2 regions of the Cellvibrio zantedeschiae genome follow, and region 2 is predicted to be linked to the other one. Evidence: predicted binding sites of a transcription regulator. Region 2 holds the regulator's gene; the other holds the start of a gene.
What was found. Region 2 encodes FNR, which switches genes on or off when oxygen is low (the NO sensors DNR and NnrR bind a similar motif). Its sites were predicted from a motif close to TTGATNNNNATCAA; they were not measured.
Positions count from the first base shown of each region.

Region 1: a site for FNR is predicted at 1,158-1,171, ahead of ccoN (cytochrome-c oxidase, cbb3-type subunit I). Genes of this name have one in related genera too.

Region 1 is NZ_BMYZ01000001.1:395,344-398,497, forward strand. It holds gene IE104_RS01785 (argininosuccinate synthase) at 1-1,053, shown strand, start outside; gene ccoN (cytochrome-c oxidase, cbb3-type subunit I) at 1,295-2,740, shown strand; gene ccoO (cytochrome-c oxidase, cbb3-type subunit II) at 2,755-3,154, shown strand, end outside.
Region 2 is NZ_BMYZ01000001.1:1,187,733-1,190,886, forward strand. It holds gene IE104_RS05305 (protein kinase domain-containing protein) at 1-230, opposite strand, end outside; gene IE104_RS05310 (SirB2 family protein) at 359-745, opposite strand; gene IE104_RS05315 (DUF4202 domain-containing protein) at 755-1,336, opposite strand; gene fnr (fumarate/nitrate reduction transcriptional regulator Fnr) at 1,339-2,094, opposite strand; gene IE104_RS05325 (cold-shock protein) at 2,557-2,763, shown strand; gene IE104_RS05330 (FG-GAP repeat protein) at 2,937-3,154, opposite strand, start outside.

The DNA of each region.
Region 1 (3,154 bases), 790 kb from region 2:
CAAATTTATATCGACGATTTGCGTGAAGAGTTTGTTCGCGATTTCGTGTTTCCTATGTTCCGCGCTAACACCATTTATGAAGGCGAGTATTTACTCGGTACTTCTATTGCGCGTCCTTTAATTGCCAAGCGTTTGATTGAAATTGCCAACGAAGTGGGCGCTGATGCTATTTCCCACGGTGCTACCGGTAAAGGTAATGACCAGGTGCGTTTCGAGCTGGGCGCTTACGCGTTGAAACCAGGTATTAAAGTGATTGCTCCATGGCGTGAGTGGGATTTAACTTCCCGTGAAACCCTGATGGCTTACTGCGAGCAGCATAATATTCCGGTGGATTATTCAAAGAAGAAAAAATCTCCTTACTCTATGGATGCCAACCTGCTGCACATTTCTTATGAAGGCAAGGTTCTGGAAAACCCATGGACTGAAGCTGAGGATGATATGTGGCGCTGGACTGTGGCCCCGGAAGTCGCTCCAGACAAGGCTACTTACCTTGAGCTGACTTACGAAAAAGGCGACGTTGTTGCTATTGATGGCAAGCGCATGTCACCCGCTGAAGTCTTGACCTATTTGAATAAAGTGGGCGGCGAGAACGGTGTTGGTCGTTTGGATATCGTGGAAAACCGCTACGTGGGTATGAAGTCTCGCGGCTGCTATGAAACCCCCGGTGGCACCATAATGCTACGTGCGCACCGTGCGATTGAATCAATTACCCTCGACCGCGAAGTGGCTCACTTGAAAGATAGCTTGATGCCCAAATATGCGGAAATGATCTACAACGGCTACTGGTGGAGCCCTGAGCGTCAAATGATGCAAACCATGATCGATGCATCGCAAGTGCACGTAAATGGTGATGTTCGTGTCAAGCTTTATAAGGGTGCTGTTCACGTAGTAGGCCGCCGCTCCAATGACAGCTTGTTCGATGAGAAGGTTGCGACCTTCGAAGACGATGCAGGTGCATACAATCAGAAAGATGCTGAAGGCTTTATCAAATTAAACGCATTGCGCATGCGCATTGCTGCTAATAAAGGACGTGCCCCGAAAACAGGTGTGTAACAAGAAAGTTACCGCCCCGGTTATACGCAAAAAGTTATTTTGTGCCCTACACTGGTTTGATTCATTCAGCAGTTAGGGCAATGTGGCTTGGGATGCTGTCAGATTTGATAAATATCAAAGGCAAGACTTCATCCTTGGTAGAGAATGGCGAAGCTAATTAATAGTCCGCCAGCGCTATCAGGCCGCAAGACTCGTTTTTCATTAATCATTTTTTTGTTTTTATTAATAGTGGGAATGTCCTATGGGTAGTCATGCGACTGTAGCTGGTGATCCACCAGTTTACGACTTCGATGTAGTGCGTAAATTCGCCATTATGACCGTGGTTTGGGGCATATTTGGCATGGGTATGGGGGTGTTTATCGCGTCGGAGCTGGTATGGCCAGGTCTGAACGATTTGTTGCAACCCTACACGCATTTTGGACGTTTACGTCCTTTGCACACTAACGCGGTGATCTTCGCCTTTGGTGGTTGTGCTCTTTTCGCGACTTCTTATTATGTTGTACAGCGTACCTGCCAGACCAAATTGTTTGGTGGCTGGCTGGTGCCGTTTACCTTTTGGGGCTGGCAAGCGGTTATTGTGCTCGCTGCTATTACCTTGCCGCAGGGTATGACCCAGGCAAAAGAATATGCCGAGCTTGAGTGGCCAATCGATATTCTGCTGGCATTGGTGTGGATCAGCTACGCGATTGTGTTCTTCGGAACCATTGTTAAGCGCCGTACCTCGCACATTTATGTAGCTAACTGGTTCTACGGTGGTTTTATCGTAACCGTAGCCGTGTTGCACATTGTTAACTCAGCTTCTGTGCCTGTTTCCATGTTCAAGTCTTACTCTGCTTATGCCGGTGCTGCCGATGCCATGGTGCAGTGGTGGTATGGCCATAACGCGGTAGGTTTCTTCCTCACTGCGGGCTTCCTGGGCATGATGTACTACTTCGTTCCCAAGCAAGCGGGTCGTCCTGTTTACTCCTATCAATTGTCTATTGTTCACTTCTGGGCGCTGATTTCTTTGTACATTTGGGCAGGTTCACACCACTTGCACTACTCAGCATTGCCAGACTGGACCCAATCTTTGGGTATGGTGATGTCCCTGATCCTGTTGGCTCCAAGCTGGGGCGGTATGATCAACGGTATTATGACTTTGTCTGGCGCATGGCATAAATTGCGCACAGACCCGACCTTGCGTTTCCTTGTAGTGGCCCTGTCTTTCTACGGTATGTCTACTTTTGAAGGCCCTATGATGGCCATCAAAACCGTAAACGCTTTGTCGCACAACACTGACTGGACTGTAGGACACGTTCACTCTGGTGCTCTTGGTTGGGTTGCGATGATTTCTATAGGCGCGCTCTACCACATGTTGCCAATCCTTTATAAGCGCACCGAAATGTACAGTGTTAAGTGGGTTAACGTTCACTTCTGGTTGGCCACTATCGGCACAGTGCTTTATGTATGTGCAATGTGGGTAAACGGCATTATGCAAGGTTTGATGTGGCGCGCTTTCAACAAAGACGGCACCTTGACCTACACCTTTATTGAGTCTGTAACGGCGAGCCATGCAGGTTATTTGGTTCGTGTGATCGGTGGAGCATTCTTCCTGGCCGGTATGTTGCTGATGGCATACAACACTTACCGCACTGCTAAAACAGCAGGCGCGCCAGCAGCTATTCCTGCTCAAGCTCAGGCCGTTTAAGGGGAAAATACGAAATGAAAGGTCATGATATTGTTGAACAAAACATTGGTTTGATGACGATCCTCGCGGTCATCGCAATCAGTTTTGGTGGTTTGGTTGAAATCGTTCCACAGTTTTTCTTGAAAGAAACGACTACTCCTATCGAAGGCTTGAAGCCATTACCAGCGGTTGTGTTGGAAGGTCGTGATATCTATATCCGCGAAGGTTGCCACGTTTGCCACACTCAAATGGTTCGTCCATTGCGTGCGGAAATCGAGCGCTATGGTCACTACTCGGTAGCGGGTGAATCGGTTTATGAGCATCCATTCTTGTGGGGCTCCAAGCGTACCGGTCCAGATTTGGCGCGTGTAGGTAAGCGTTATTCCGACGACTGGCAGAAAGCTCACTTGTACAACCCACGCAGTGTTGTTCCTG
Region 2 (3,154 bases):
CTGCTCACACCTTGATCTATAACTTGCACTATATTGGGGTGGTTGAGGCTGGCTATTAATTTTGATTCTTGTGCAAATTGACTTTGGATTAACGCATCGTCAATTAGTGAAGCGTCTAAAACTTTGATTGCAACTTGTCGGTCCAGGGATTCTTGAGTGGCCAGGTAGACATTAGCCATTCCGCCAGCACCAAGCGTTGTTTTTATGCGATAGCCTGCAATTGTTTCCACGCGTGTTATTCCCGCAATACGATTAATTGCTTGGAGTATAGTAGCGAATTTTAAAGTGTATGAAATAAAAATGCGCTCACCAGGAGCGCATTGAAGGAAGGCTAAGTCGATATGGAATAAGGGTAGATTTAAAACAGGGCTGCGAAGAAACCTAGCGGGTTTTTGCTTTCTGCAATACTGGCGATAAATGCAAATACCAATAAAGAAACCACCCAAAGGACTTTTCGAACCTGTAATTTGGGATGTTTGAAGGTTAAAACTCCCAAGGCAATGTAAACAATCAGTGCTACTAACTTAACGGCAAGCCAAGGTTGGTCGGCTGGATTTAAATGCAATGTCACGGCCAGGCTAATGCCGCTCACAATCAAAATTAAATTAACAATATGGGGTGCGATCAAAAATATTTTATGCGAGGCTTTGCTTGGTGAGCGCATCATTAGATTGCCGCGAACAAAGAACAATATAAAAGATAGTAGTATGGCAGTAAGGTGCGTATGTTTTAATATTTCGTACATGATATGTCCTTAGGCTTGAAGTGCTTTGGTGATGAGAGCAAGCATTGAATCTGATAAGGGCAATTTTAATGCTGCTGTGTGCCCATTTTCTGACATTTTATTCCAGGTTTTTTGAATGATATCAATCAGCTTGGCCTCATCATGTTTGCTGGCAAAATCTTCCAGATAAAATTCTATGAATACCAGGCAGACCACATCTTCCAGCGCCTGAACTTCGTCGTCTCGTTTTAAGCTGCGTTTTAATAACAAATCCTTCACGCGTTGTACGGTGTCTGCAGAGTAGCCATTTTTAATCAATATTGTACCTGCTGTTTCTCCGTGAAATACCGCTAAATCCAAGCGCCATTTTTTGTAGCCTTGGCGATCCATAGGATAATCGCTGCGTGGAATTTTCCAGCGACAAATGTGTTGGCTGCGCGCGGCTAATTGTAATGCTTCTGATGGGTTTGATAAAAACTTGTGCAGTTGCGCTGTCATGCGCTGCCCATAAATCAATTCTTTTGCGATAGTTTGCCCATTTACAATTTCGGTATTGGGGTCTTCTGCGTTGGCTGCATCAAAATCCGCTAATGTTTTTTCAAGTTGGTTCATACTTAATCGGTACCCTTTGCAATAACTTGGAGGCTATCCATATCGGTAATAACAATTTCTTTTTTATCCACGGCAATCACTTTGTTTTTTTGCAAACGCGTAAAAATACGGCTTACAGTTTCTATGGTTAGGCCCAGAAAGTTGCCTATATCAGTACGCGACATTGGCAAAATAAAATTGTTGGTTGATAAGTTACGACGACCGTTCCGCGCGGAAATGCTTAGCAACAAACTGGCAATTCTTGCTTCGGCGCTACTTTTACCCAGTAGTGTGATGATTTGCTGTTCTTGTGTTATTTCGCGGCTCATCAATTGAAAAAAATGACGCTGCAGAGTGGGAATTTGCAAGCTTAATTCTTCAAGACGGTTAAAGGGAATTTCACACACGGAGGAAGTTTCCAGCGCGATTACCGAGTTGGTGTAAATATCACTGGCAAGGCCATCCAAGCCGACTACCTCACCAGGCAAATAAAATCCTGTTACTTGCTCGTTGCCGGTTTCGCTGATGCTTACCGCTTTTACTGCACCTGAGCGTATCGCATAAACAGAGTCAAAGGTATCTTTAGCGCGATAAAGATATTCGCCTTTTTGTAAAGGTTTACCGCGTTGCACAATATTATTTAATCGATCTATATCATCAAGATGTAAGCTGATAGGTAAGCAAATTGTGTTTAATCGACAGTTGCCACAGCTCACACGCTTGTCGTGAGCGCAATGGGCATCCTGGATTTTTATGTAGGGAGGTTGGATATCATTCATGTGCAAAACTCGCCGTTTGCGAGGGATATAGTGTTAAAGGCGAATTGTTGCAGCTTTGGTATAGACGGTAAATAGTTGATTTTGGTTAGCTCCATAGATATATGCTTGGTGAGCGTGCCGAGGGCATTGTCATCTCACTAATTATTGTGACACCGAGACCTTAAGGTATTGGGTTTGTGATTGCTTTGTACGCTGGATTTGATTTACAGCTTGTGCAATTAAACCTTTACTTACCGGTTTATGGGGAATATAGTTCGTTCGCTGGCCAAATTGCAGCGTGGACAACGGCTTAGGTTTAAGAAGTTGATCCACAATTATTTATGGTAAGTCACATCCGTTGTTCTAGCAGTGCATCTCATTGGTTTCGGCCAATGTTAGGTTAATAGTAACTCGATGCTTCTTCATAAGTAACACCGATCTGTCAGCAACATTTTTTTATTATTAAGATCATCGAGGTTTAAAATGGCTAGAAGCACTGGCACAGTAAAATGGTTCAACGAGTCAAAAGGTTTTGGTTTTATCGCTAGCGAAGCTGGCCAAGACGTTTTTGTACACTACAGCGCAATCAGCGGTTCAGGTTTCAAAACCTTGGCTGAAGGTCAACGTGTAGAGTTTGATGTTAAGCCAGGCCAAAAAGGCCCTCAAGCTGAAAACGTAACTGGTTTGTAATCCTTAGGGATTCAGCTAGAAAAAAGCCGCACATGTTGCGGTTTTTTTACGCCTGCAATTTGTTATAGAGCCAACGTTTTAGCTGGTGACAACTTGTCCTGCGTTAGTAAACGAAAGTTCCGCCCACAAAAAAGCCCGCATCATGCGGGCTTTTTTGTGGGGCAGATTAAGGCTTAATAAACATAGACCGCGCCAGCTGCACCAGCTGAGTTATTTGCTTTATCACCGTTGATGCCTACAGCGTTACTCGATTCTCTATAAGCGCCTATCAGTAAACTCTCGCCCAAGTCATCAAGGTCCAATGACCGAGCGAAACGATCCTGCGCGCCGGTGTTGGGGGATTTCACATAGCTTTTTTGCGCCCATGTGGTTCCTGTCCGCGTAAATACAT